Regions from separate parts of the Pectobacterium colocasium genome, predicted to be linked through region 3. Evidence: predicted binding sites of a transcription regulator. Region 3 holds the regulator's gene; each other region holds the start of a gene.
What was found. Region 3 encodes CRP, which controls carbon source genes, mostly activating them, when cyclic AMP is high. Its sites were predicted from a motif close to ATGTGANNNNNNTCACAT; they were not measured.
Positions count from the first base shown of each region.

Region 1: the regulator CRP is predicted to act here: its motif matches at 1,701-1,718, upstream of yrbN (protein YrbN).
Region 2: the regulator CRP is predicted to act here: its motif matches at 1,855-1,872, upstream of focA (formate transporter FocA).
Region 4: the regulator CRP is predicted to act here: its motif matches at 1,385-1,402, upstream of aaeR (HTH-type transcriptional activator AaeR).

Region 1 covers NZ_CP084032.1:733,240-736,572, reverse strand. Annotated here, with positions in the region: gene LCF41_RS03335 (DEAD/DEAH family ATP-dependent RNA helicase) at 1-1,624, opposite strand, end outside; gene yrbN (protein YrbN) at 1,617-1,688, opposite strand; gene nlpI (lipoprotein NlpI) at 1,799-2,683, opposite strand; gene pnp (polyribonucleotide nucleotidyltransferase) at 2,824-3,333, opposite strand, start outside.
Region 2 covers NZ_CP084032.1:2,112,011-2,115,343, forward strand. Annotated here, with positions in the region: gene pflB (formate C-acetyltransferase) at 1-877, opposite strand, end outside; gene focA (formate transporter FocA) at 935-1,795, opposite strand; gene ycaO (30S ribosomal protein S12 methylthiotransferase accessory factor YcaO) at 2,246-3,333, opposite strand, start outside.
Region 3 covers NZ_CP084032.1:4,388,034-4,391,366, reverse strand. Annotated here, with positions in the region: gene LCF41_RS19895 (aminodeoxychorismate synthase component II) at 1-127, shown strand, start outside; gene argD (bifunctional acetylornithine/succinyldiaminopimelate transaminase) at 247-1,473, shown strand; gene crp (cAMP-activated global transcriptional regulator CRP) at 1,701-2,333, opposite strand; gene LCF41_RS19880 (OsmC family protein) at 2,710-3,117, shown strand; gene LCF41_RS19875 (phosphoribulokinase) at 3,158-3,333, opposite strand, start outside.
Region 4 covers NZ_CP084032.1:294,856-298,188, reverse strand. Annotated here, with positions in the region: gene aaeA (p-hydroxybenzoic acid efflux pump subunit AaeA) at 1-784, opposite strand, end outside; gene aaeX (p-hydroxybenzoic acid efflux pump operon protein AaeX) at 792-995, opposite strand; gene aaeR (HTH-type transcriptional activator AaeR) at 1,420-2,355, shown strand; gene LCF41_RS01335 (hypothetical protein) at 2,466-2,804, shown strand; gene LCF41_RS01330 (hypothetical protein) at 2,814-3,333, shown strand, end outside.

The DNA.
Region 1 (3,333 bases), 1.3 Mb from region 3:
GCATACCTTTCGGCAGTTCGATCGTCGAGTGAGACGCGAACAGCTTGATGTTACCGATGTAGCGGCTGCTGATATCACCTTCGTTGGCAATTGCGCCAACAATGTGACGAACTTCAACGCCGTCATCACGACCCACTTCGATACGATACAGTTCCATCTCACCAGCATCACGACGCTCACGACGCTGCGGGCGATCGCCGTCACGAGGTTCACGGGAATCGCGAGGCTCACGACGACGATCGCCACGTGAATCACTGCGAGACTCATCACGATCGCGGAATTCGCGACGAGGACGGAATACCGGATCGGGTGGCAGAATCAGAGGACGTTCGCCCTGCGCCATTTTCAGCAACGCGGCAGCCAGCGTTTCAACATCCAACTCTTCCTGCGGTTGCAGTTTCGTCAGCAGCGCACGGTACATATCCAGATCGCTGCTTTCCAGCTGTTGCTGTACTTTAGCGGCAAACTTGGCCAGACGGCGTTGACCCAGCAATTCTGCATTTGGCAATTCCACTTCAGGAATGGTCAGCTTCATTGTGCGCTCAACGTTGCGCAACAGGCGACGTTCACGGTTTTCAACAAACAGCAGAGCACGGCCAGCACGACCCGCACGGCCAGTACGGCCAATACGGTGAACGTAAGACTCGGCATCCATCGGGATATCGTAGTTGACTACCAGGCTGATACGTTCAACGTCCAGACCACGCGCCGCAACGTCGGTCGCGATCAGGATATCAAGACGACCATCTTTCAGGCGCTCCAGCGTTTGCTCACGCAGCGCCTGGTTCATGTCACCATTCAGCGCAGCGCTGTTGTAACCGCTACGCTCCAGGGCTTCAGCTACTTCCAGCGTCGCATTCTTGGTACGAACGAAAATAATCGCCGCATCAAAATCTTCCGCTTCCAGGAAACGCACCAGCGCTTCATTTTTACGCATACCGTGCACCGTCCAGTAGCTCTGGCTGATGTCTGGGCGCGTAGTAATGCTGGATTGAATCCGAACTTCTTGCGGATCTTTCATGAAACGGCGCGTAATGCGGCGAATCGCTTCCGGCATGGTCGCAGAGAACAGCGCAGTCTGATGTTGAGCAGGGATCTGAGCCATGATGTTTTCAACATCTTCGATGAAGCCCATACGCAGCATTTCATCAGCTTCGTCCAGCACCAGACCACTCAGGTTGGACAGATCCAGCGTACCGCGTTTCAGGTGATCCAGCAGACGGCCCGGCGTACCCACAACGATCTGTGCTCCGCCACGCAGCGCGCGCAGTTGCACGTCATAGCGTTGACCGCCGTACAGTGCGACGACATTCACGCCATGCATATGTTTGGAGAAGTCATTGCAGGCCTCTGCTACCTGCACCGCCAGCTCACGGGTCGGTGCCAGCACCAAAATCTGTGGTGCTTTAAGTTCAGGTTTCAGGTTGTTCAGTAATGGCAGAGAGAACGCTGCAGTTTTACCGCTACCGGTCTGTGCCATACCCAGCACATCGCGACCGTTCAGCAGGTGAGGAATACATTCCGCCTGAATCGGAGACGGTTTTTCATAGCCCAAGTCAGTCAGGGCGTTAAGGATAGAGGTGTTCAGCCCCAAATCGGCAAAAGAAGTTACTAAATCAGTCATGTACACGTGCCTCATTACACATGGCGGCCAGTCTACATAACTCGTCGTGAAAATTTTCAGTCATTTTCATTGAAAAGTGTGAACCGGCTCAAATTGGATTAAAAAGCGAACAAAAAAGCCCTCACCCGTGAAGGTGATAACCGAAGTTTTTCAGGCTGATTACGTGTTCGTCAGCTATTGCTGGTCCGATCCTGATAGGTCGTCTTGCTCTTGGCCTAATAGCGCCAATTCCAACAATGCATAGCGGTGCTCAACAAAGTTATGGACGTTGTTGGCAACCGTCAGCTTGAACAGCGCCAAGGCGGTGTTCTTGTCCCCCAGACTTAGGTAGTGCTTACCTAAATAGAAGTCAGTTTCACTGAGATGCTCAGCGAGCGAAGTGTTATCCGTAGCTTCTTCCTGTAAACGCTGCATCAGTGTTTTTTCACTGATACCACCTAGGTAGAATTCGACAATATTCCATCCCCAAGGCCCTTTCTTGGCGTCGTCATAGCGTTTCTTCAACGCAACTTTGGCCGTCTCTGGATTGATTTCTCGCTCCACAAGATACAGCCACAACGAACGGAAAGGATCATTCGGATCGTCTCGATAAAACGCCAGCAGATCATCCTGCGCTAACAGGTAGCGACCGCCGTAATACAAAGCGATGCCCCGGTTTAAACGCGCGTAATTGTAAGTTGGATCAAGCTCTAGTACAGAATCAAACGCTTCATAGGCAGCATCAAAATTGCCAGCCTGCGTTAAATAGATACCCAAATAGTTAAAAACTTCTGGAATATCAGGGCGGATCGTCAGCGCTTGTGAAAAATCATTCCGCGCCAATGCCCGTAACCCGAGACTATCATACAGCACTCCGCGCTCATATAATAGCTGTGCTCGCTCATCATCGGTTAATGCCCGGCTTGCAAGGATTTGTTCCATGCGTGCCAGAATCACTTCTTGCTGTAAAGTAGGCTGTAACGGAATCGCCAATACTGCGTCTTTACGCCAATCCGTGTTGCTGCATCCTGCCAGCATGAGTGCTGTTGCAACATAACACCAGCGCAAGAAAGGCTTCATTTCCCACTCCCGAAGACAAACATTGGATGAACATCCTGTCCCGGACCGCTCAACGCAAGGACATCCATACCCTTACGATACACGTGGCACCTTGCCATGATAATTAGACAAGGTGCCATAAGACCGTTTTCTAACAGTCGTTATTCCTCAGAAGACGGGGCTGCCGCTTCCTGAGTTTGCGCCGTTGCTTCTTTGATGCTTAAGCGCACGCGGCCCTGACGATCAACTTCCAGAACCTTGACCGGCACTTCCTGACCCATTTGCAGGTAGTCAGTCACTTTCTCTACGCGCTTGTCGGCGATCTGAGAAATATGCACCAGGCCTTCTTTGCCGCCACCGATAGCGACGAAAGCACCAAAGTCAACGATGCGGGTAACTTTACCCTGATACACGCGGCCAACTTCGATTTCAGCGGTGATCTCTTCAATACGACGAATCGCGTGTTTCGCTTTTTCACCGTCGGTTGAAGCAATCTTCACAGTACCATCGTCTTCGATTTCAATGGTGGTGCCGGTTTCTTCCGTCAGCGCACGAATCACAGAACCACCTTTACCGATGACATCTTTGATCTTATCGGTGCTGATCTTGATCGTGTGAATACGTGGTGCAAATTCAGAGATATCGCCACGTGGCGTGCTGATCGCCTGTTC
Region 2 (3,333 bases), 2.3 Mb from region 3:
TCAGATCACGCTCAAGGTAGATATCCAGGAAGGTGGATACACGTCCGAAGGACATGGCTGCACCATTCTGTGATTTCACCGCAGCCAGGTAGCCGAAGTAAGTCCACTGAACCGCTTCCTGAGCCGTTGTGGCTGGGCCAGAAATATCACAGCCATATTTAGCGGCCATTTCTTTAATTTGGCTCAGAGCATGGTGCTGATCGGCAATTTCTTCACGCAGACGGATTGTCGCTTCCAGATCTTCGCCGTTTTCCAGTTTGCTTTGCAGAGAAGTGAACTGAGCAAACTTGTCTTTCATCAGGTAGTCGATACCGTACAGCGCAACGCGACGGTAGTCACCGATGATACGGCCACGGCCGTAGGCATCTGGCAGACCAGTCAGAACGCCAGATTTACGACAACGCAGGATGTCTGGAGTATAAACATCGAACACGCCCTGGTTGTGCGTTTTGCGGTATTCAGTGAAGACCTTTTTCAGTTGAGGATCCAGTTCACGGCCGTAAACTTTGCATGAACCTTCAACCATTTTGATGCCGCCGAACGGAATCAACGCACGTTTCAGCGGAGCGTCAGTCTGCAGACCAACGATTTTTTCCAGACCTTTGTTGATATATCCCGCGTCGTGAGACGTGATAGTTGCGGCAACATTGGTATCAAAATCAACAGGGGCGTGAGTGCGGTTTTCCTGCTTGATGCCTTCCATGACGCTGTCCCACAGGGCAGACGTCGCTTTGGTTGCGCCAGCCAGGAAAGACTCATCACCTTCATACGGCGTGTAGTTTTTCTGGATAAAGTCACGAACATTGACGTTATCCTGCCATTCACCTTTGCTAAAGCCTTGCCATGCATTGGCCAATTTTTCATTCAGCTCGGTCATTTTACACCTACCTTTGATATGGATTTCTTAAAACCCGACGTTGCGGCCGATTGCACCTTAGTGGTGCTTGTCTCCACCGCGCAAATAAATTACCCAATATGTCAAACCGACCAGGACACCACCGCCGATGATGTTCCCAAGCGTGACGGGAATCAGGTTATCGGTAATGAAGTGGCTAACGGTTAAATGTTCAAATTGAGAAGGCACCATTCCAATGGCGTTCCAGAATTCTGGGGTCGCAAAATTTTTGATAACGATGCCCATAGGAATCATGAACATGTTCGCGATACTGTGCTCAAAGCCACTGGCAACGAACATGGCGACAGGCAGGATCATGGCAAACATTTTGTCGGTAAGTGTACGGCCGGAGTAGCTCATCCACACGGCCAGACAAACCATCAGGTTAGCCAGAATACCTAGACACAATGCTTCAACAAATGTGTGTTCCAGCTTGTGTTCTGCCGTTTGCAGGACGTTGAGGCCCCACGCACCGTTCGCGACCATGTGCTCTCCCGAGAACCAGATAAGCCCAACGAAGAAAAGTGCGCCAATCAGGTTGCCGACATAGACATTTGCCCAATTATAGGCTAGTTGCTTCCAGGTAATACGTCCACTGGCCTTGGCAATCACGATGAGAACGGTTGAGGTGAACAAGTCCGCACCGCAGACGACAACCAACATGAGACCAAGGGAGAAACAAATACCACCGATCAGTTTCGCGATACCGAAAGGAATCGTTGAGGTTCCTGTGGTGGCGGTAATATAAAAGACAAAGGCGATCGAAATAAATACACCCGCGGTTATCGCCAAATAAAACGTTGTACACGGTTGTTTGGTAGCTTTATAAACTCCGGCGTCTTCAGCAACTTTTGCCATTGCAGCCGGGAGTAATAGAGTAAAGGGGTTGTCAGCTTTCACACTAACTCTCTCTTAAAAATTATCAGCATTGAGATACTAACAAAGCAGTATACGGTAAAATTTGACGTGGATCATATTGCAAGAAACTAACAAGGTGGCAAAGAGGGTGGGATACCGTGTTTTTCAGGTTAACTATTTGAATATTATGATAAAAAATATTTTAAATTTTGCAAAAAGAGTTGAAGAGGAGGCGTTAAACCTACCGATTTAGCGTTAATAAAAATCATGTTTTGTAGAATTTCAGTACCACCTTGTCGACGTAATTTAATTAAAAATTCACCATTCAATAACAATGTTCTGATTATGCATTACGAATAATAAATATTCGTCCTGTAGATAATAAAATAGCCCTTTAAGATAAAGAGCTATTTAAGATGACTAGCGGCAGATTGCTATTTGCCATAGCGTGTACTTATCAATATAAGACGCGCGGGCTGCCGCCATCAGACATTATTTTGCTTGCCAGTAACGGCGTTTAGCTTGCTGCAGTTTTTCATAGGCAGCCAGCAGTGACTGGTGTGCAGGCAACGTGGCAAAGGTGTCATCCACGGCAAACAAGCCGTAGAAGCAAGCTTCGCCAGCCACGGCGGCACTGGCGGCATCAACCGTTTCACTGCCGTACATTTTGGTAAAGGCGTCGTAATATTCTGCCGGGTCGCGTTCAGGCTCCTGTGCCAGTAACAGCAGTGTCTGAAGGCAACGATAATAATTGCTGCGCTGCGCTGTAAAGACGGAGTCATTGAAGTCCTGAGTCCACTCTGTCCAGCTTAACGCCTGATCCAGATCGCCGCCGGCCAGTGCCAACATCGCTTTCAATTCGCCAACGCGCAGAGTAAACCAGCCATTATCTTTACCGGTAGCAATGCCGAGCAGTTCGCGTACGCGGGTGAAGTCATCCAGCCCTTCGTCATCCAGCTGTTGTAACAGAGCCAGATAGTCTTCTTTCTCCCATTTGCTGTCAGGCAGCGCCAGCAGCGTGTCACGCAGGTGAGCACCCATGCTGTTATTGGCCAATAACAGATCATCAGCAGGATAGATGTCTGACATTCCTGGCACGATGATGCGGCAGGCATAAACAGAAAGATGCTCATAGTCGGCAATATAAACTTCTTTATCTTCTTGTTTGAAGATCGCCATTAGCGTCGCGAATTCTTCTTCCGTCGACCCTTTAAAGCTCCAGTCGGCAAATTCATAATCCGCGTCTTTCTTGAACATATCCCAGGAGATCAGGCCGCTGGAATCGATAAAGTGGGTTTCCAGATTGGCGTGTTCGGCCACTTCTTCATCATCAAACGTCGGTGGGGTGAAGACGTCCAGATCTTTCAGACCGCGACCTTGCAGCAGTTCGGTGACGGTACGCTCCAGTGCTACACCGAAATCCGGGTGCGCGCCGAAGGAGGCAAAACAGGTGCCGTTAGCCGGGTTAAACAGGACTACGCAGATAACCGGGTATTTTCCGCCCAATGAGGCATCGTAAGAGAAAATCGGGAAGCCTTCTTTCTCCAGCGTCGCAATCGCTTCGACCACGCCAGGGTAGC
Region 3 (3,333 bases):
AGGTCAGCGTGACGAGATTATGGGGATCCGCCATCGCTCGCTTCCGCTGGAAGGTGTGCAGTTTCATCCTGAAAGCATCCTCAGCCAGCAAGGGCATCAACTTTTGGATAATTTCCTTAAAATTTAGTGAGATAGAAAGTTATTCTCTCCAGTAGCCGATTTAATATTGCCTGTAATTGATTTTTTATGCATATTTATTGACTATATTTTCATTCTAACGTGATGGATAGCAGAGTGAGGCAGCAAATGGCAGCAGAGCAGAAAGCAGTGACACGGGATACTCACGATAAAGTGATTTTGCCGGTTTATGCACCCGCGAAGTTTGTACCAGTGAAAGGTAAAGGGAGCCGCGTCTGGGATCAGGACGGCCGTGAGTATATTGATTTCTCCGGTGGCATTGCGGTTACGGCACTGGGTCATTGCCATCCTGCGTTGGTGAACGCATTGCAGCAGCAGGGTGAAAAGCTGTGGCACACCAGCAATATTTTCACCAACGAGCCTGCGCTACGCCTCGCCAGTAAATTGATTGATGCCACTTTTGCCGATCGCGTGTTTTTTGTTAACTCCGGCGCTGAAGCTAACGAAGCGGCGTTTAAGTTGGCACGTCACTATGCGGTTAAACGTCATAGCCCGTATAAAACCAAGATCATCGCCTTCTACAATGCGTTCCACGGCCGGACGTTGTTTACCGTTTCGGTTGGTGGACAGCCTAAATATGCCGATGGTTTCGGGCCTAAGCCTGCGGATATTGTCCATGTTCCTTTCAACGATCTGGCTGCGGTCAAAGCGGTGATGGACGATCACACTTGTGCCGTCGTGCTGGAGCCAATTCAGGGCGAGGGCGGCATTACACCGGCTACGGCTGAGTTTTTGCAAGGCGTTCGCGAGCTGTGCAATCAACACAAGGCGCTGCTGGTATTTGATGAAGTGCAGAGTGGGATGGGGCGTACCGGTAAATTATTCAGCTATATGCATTACGGTATTACGCCGGATATTCTCACCACCGCTAAAGCGCTGGGTGGCGGTTTCCCGATTAGTGCGATGCTGACGACGGAAGAGATCGCTTCTGCGATGACGGTGGGGGTACACGGAACCACCTACGGCGGCAACCCGCTGGCTTGTGCGGTGGCGGAAGCTGCGCTGGATATCATCAATACGCCGGAAGTGCTGTCAGGCGTCGCGGATCGGCACGATCGCTTTGTCAGTGAACTGGAGAAAATCAACCAGCAGTACGGCGTATTCGAGCAGGTTCGCGGCATGGGGCTCCTGCTGGGGGCAGAACTAAAACCGCAGTGGCATGGCCGCGCGGGTGAGTTTTTGGCTGCTGCAACGGCTCAGGGTCTGATGGTGCTGATGGCAGGGCCGAACGTCATCCGCTTTGTGCCGTCTTTGATCATTGATGAGGATGACATTGCGCAGGGGATGGAGAAGTTCGCCAACGCCGTCGCACAGGTTGTTAATGCAGCAAATTGATTACTCACTGAAAACGGTGTGATAGGAAAACGTAGAGAACGTTTTTCAACGCCGCTTGCGGCGGTCCGAAGGGTGGCGAGCAGGAAGCTCGCCATAAAAAAACGTAGGGAACGTTTTTCAACGCCGCTTGCGGCGGCCCAAAGGGTGGCGAGCAGGAAGCTCGCCATAAAAAAAGCGTGAGGCCGAGGCTTCACGCTTTTTTGTGGGTAGGGTACAGCGACAGGGATTTAGCGAGTGCCGTAAACGACAATCGTTTTACCGTGTGCCGAGATCAGGTTCTGGTCTTCTAACATTTTCAGAATGCGGCCCACGGTTTCACGCGAGCAGCCAACGATTTGCCCAATTTCCTGACGGGTAATTTTTATTTGCATGCCATCTGGATGCGTCATGGCATCAGGTTGTTTGGCCAGGTTGAGTAGAGTTTGAGCAATACGACCGGTCACATCAAGGAAGGCGAGGTTGCCGACTTTCTCTGAAGTCACCTGGAGTCTGCTTGCCATTTGCGCAGACAGACGCATGAGGATATCTGGGTTAACCTGAATGAGCTGGCGGAATTTTTTATAGGAAATTTCAGCCACTTCACAGGCGGTTTTTGCCCGCACCCAAGCGCTGCGTTCCTGACCTTCTTCAAACAGGCCGAGCTCGCCGATAAAATCGCCCTGATTGAGGTAGGAAAGGATCATTTCCTTGCCTTCTTCATCTTTGATTAGCACTGCGACAGAGCCTTTCACGATGTAGTAAAGCGTTTCTGCTTTTTCACCTTGGTGAATAAGCGTGCTCTTCGATGGATACTTGTGGATATGACAATGGGAAAGGAACCATTCGAGAGTTGGGTCTGTTTGCGGTTTGCCGAGAACCATTCGCTATCATCCTCTGTTGTAATTCACTGCGCAAATTACAGGGGTCAGAGTTCCCTGTACGGCGTGTTTAACTGCTCAAAAAAATAAAATTCAGTCTAGGCAGAATGACGTCAGGGAATATACTGGAACCACTGTACCCTTGATTTTCCGGTTGCTGCCTTGCCGCACCGTAAACGTGGCTGGGGTATGTCCGGCTACGTCATCATCTTCTTCGTTTCTGGGTTTGTCCAGAAAAGGTCTATTCTGTTTTCGTTTTAACACAGCTTTAAGGACGTGTCTTGTGTTGTCTCGCTTCAGCATGACAAAGCTCTGATTAACGCTGGTTTTTGTACAGTAACGGTATAAATTTTCAAAAAATTTTTAGTGGAGAGGCACCATGCAGGCACGGGTAAAATGGGTTGAAGGCTTAACGTTTTTGGGCGAATCCGCGTCAGGGCACCAGATATTGATGGACGGCAATTCCGGCGATAAAGCGCCCAGCCCGATGGAAATGGTGTTGATGTCTGTGGGGGGATGCAGCGCGATTGATGTGGTTTCGATTCTGCAAAAAGGCCGCAACGATGTGGCGGGCTGTGAAGTGAAACTGACGTCAGAGCGCCGGTCTGAAGCGCCGCGCTTATTTACCCATATCAATCTGCATTTTATCGTGACGGGGAAAGGGCTGACCGACAAAGCCGTTGAACGAGCTGTCGCCCTGTCGGCGGAAAAATACTGCTCTGTGGCATTGATGCTGGGCAAAGCCGTTGAGGTGACGCACAGCCACGAAATTAGAGTGTTGGGTTGATCCCTTCTTCTGGGCACGGTTCTGCCGTGCCCAGTCTGGCTTATTCGATGGTTTTCCCTTCCATTAACCGCTGCACCAGCGGTGCCATGATGAGCTCCATCGCCAGCCCCATTTTCCCGCCGGGAACGACCAACGTGTTGATGTGGGAGATAAACGATCCCTGCAACATGGCCAGCAGATAGGGATAGTCAATATTATCCAACCCCTGAAAGTGAA
Region 4 (3,333 bases), 820 kb from region 3:
TAGAATCCACATTCGCCAGGCCTTTATTGTTCGCGCTGCTGCTGCTGTTATTCACGCCCGCCGCCACGCTATCCACCGTGCCGTAAAATATCTTTTCACTGCCCAGCGGGGTGATTTCCGCGCGGTAGCCGCGGCGAACCCCTTCAAGCTTGGTTTCTTCCATGTACGCCAGCAGGTAGAACGAATCCTTCTTCACCAGCGCCACCGCCGTATTGCCGCGTTCGATGAACTCACCGCTCTGCACATGCAGGTTGGTCACCCAACCATCGGCAGGGGCGCGTACCACGGTGCGTTCCAGCTCCAACTGCGCCAGTGACAATACCGCCTGCGCTTTAGCAAGCTGGTGCGTGGCGGTTTCCAGCGCATTACTGGACTGATCGATATTTTCCTGCGACATCGCACTGATGCCCAGTCGCGCACGACGCCCTGATTCACGACGTTTTTCTGTTACCAGCGCCTGATAATAGGCGACATCGGCTTCCGCCTGCGCCACGGCCTGATGGTAGCGCGGCTGGTCGATGACAAACAGCACATCCCCTTTGTTCACCAGTTGATTGTCCGTGACGCGAACATCGCTCAACAACCCACTGACGTCCGGCGCAATGGCGACAACGTCCGCCGTAAATTTGGCATCGCGCGTCCAGGGTGATTCGGTATAAAACGCCCAGACACGGAAAATGGCGACAATCGCGCACAGCACAATCACCAGCGTAATAACCACGCGGCTCAGTTTTTTGATCAGCACGGCCTGCTGTCTAAACAAGGTTAAAAAGAACGCTTTCACAGACGCCTCACAGACCGTAACGGAAGAGTAAATAGAACAAACAGCAGAACAGCGCGCTGTTAAACAGCGCCGGATGCCAGACGAAGTCATAGATACCCGTCGGTTGCAGCAGGCGGTTCACGACAAAAAACAGAGTCAATGACACCAGCAGGACAAAAAATACGGGGGGAAATGACAACCCGAACAGCACCATAACCGGGAGTGAACTCATCCTCTTTTCCTTTTTTCTATTAGGTAGCGGTAGCGCGCAGGTTCGCTACCGGATGGTAAATGATGTCGTCTGATGCTGACGTTCAGCATAGACAAAAGCGCGTCATCCCGCAGGCTGTAGCCAGCGAATTAAATAGCGTTAAACTGATGAATAGCGATGCCAGCAGAGGCTGACTAGCGATGGGAAATCAGCGCACGATCTACATTGGGTAAATAAACACAACCATTGGTTAGCTCTGAGTGGTGAATAATCATGGACGACCACAGGGGCGATGTCTGTTCGCTTTCGCCTTCAGGCAACGCTGCCGCTTGAACGATGGCGGACAATGTTCCACTCAGCATCACCGGATAGGCTATATTATGGATGCTTATTATCACCTTATCTACATAGTGTGATCTAAATCACTTTTAAGCCAGAGTGAATAATGGAAAGACTAAAGAGTATGTCGGTGTTTGCCCGCGTGGTGGAATTTGGTTCTTTTACCGCGGCCGCCCGCCAGTTGCAGATGAGCGTATCCGCCGTCAGCCAAACCGTCACCAAGCTTGAAGATGAACTACAGATTAAGCTACTGAACCGCAGTACGCGCAGCATTGGACTGACGGAAGCGGGGAAAATTTACTATCACGGTTGTCGCCGCATGCTGCATGAGGCGCATGAGGTCCATGAGCAGCTCTACGCTTTCAACAATACGCCGATCGGCACACTGCGCATCGGCAGTTCTTCTACGATGGCGCAGAATGTGTTGTCCACCATGACTGCCGCGATGCTGAAGGAATATCCCGGCTTGTCCGTTAATCTGGTCACAGGAATTCCCGCTCCTGACCTGATTGCCGACGGGCTGGATATCGTTATCCGCGTCGGCGCGTTACAGGATTCCAGCCTTTTCTCGAAACGCTTAGGCTCGATGCCCATGGTCGTCTGTGCCGCCAAAAGCTATCTGGCACAGCACGGCACGCCGGATAAACCGGCAGATATGGTGAATTTTTCCTGGCTGGAATACAGCGTGCGTCCCGACAGCGAATTTGAGCTGATCGCCCCGGAAGGCATTTCAACCCGCGTCACGCCACAAGGACGCTTTGTCACCAACGATCCGCAAACGCTGGTGCGCTGGCTCAAGGCTGGCGCGGGTATCGCGTACGTGCCGCTCATGTGGATCGTGGATGAAATCAATCGCGGCGAAATTGAGATCTTATTTAACCGCTACCACTCCGATCCGCGCCCGGTCTATGCGCTCTACACCCGCAAAGACAACCTGCCGCTAAAAGTACAGGTCTGCATTAACTACATGACGGAATACTTCAAAAACGTCGCCCTGACGTATCAGGGCTACCGGCAGAATCATAGCGAGGAAAAAAAGTAGGATTTGCAAAGAGGAAAATGCGAGACACCTTCCTCTTTCATACAAAACACATCCCCATCCCACCATCCGTACGTTATATCTCTTTCCTTCGTTCAGGAAAGTAAAATCACATGGATAAAGTACGAATAAATTCGTACAATATAGGTGAAGGGATGGGTTTCAAGGATGCCAAAAAGCAGCTTATCGTCTGTTTGCAGTCGGGTACTGTGTTGCATGAAGCCAGAGGAAATATCAGTACAAAGAATTTGCTGGCAACCGGGCAAACATCAATAGCAGAACTCATTGATATTATTTATCAATCTTCGGGGACATCCTACTCTTCTTCACCCCATCATTTTGCAGCGCATATTGATGTTCATATCATCCGTTGCCGCCATCGGGGAATATCGTGGTATATCAGATGGTATTTTTCCGAGCCAAATTGTGTCTTTATTAGCGTCCACCATTGAGGCGATGACATGAAAATTTTCAAAGTCGGCGATACACAGTCCGCTCTCTGTAACACATGCCAGTCACCTGAAACTGCGACGTTTCAGCTTAGAGACGTCCCATTCAGCGATAACAGCGGCGTGGTGAGACAGGTTTTGGTTGGCGTTTGCAACCGCTGCGGGAATGTTGCCATCATTCCCCATCAATCTACGCCCATGATTAAGAAAGCGCTGGATGTACAGCGTAAGGCGCTAGAAAGCAGAGTCCCTGCGCACATGATAGATATCTTAAATCTGGCAAGCTGCGAATTAGGTGGGGAACCCGATTTTATTCCCACGCTGATGAAATACTATCTTCACACGCTGGCAGCCGATCGCGCAGCGGCACAAGATATCCCGCGTTTTCTGCAAAGTGATTTGGCAAAAGGCAAATCCGAGAAACGTCTTTCTCTTAAAGGAAGGCATGTCGCGACAGACATTGACGTACTAAAAACAACAACAAACATCTCCAGTACAACAGACCTATTAAAAGGCATTGTTCTCAAGATTA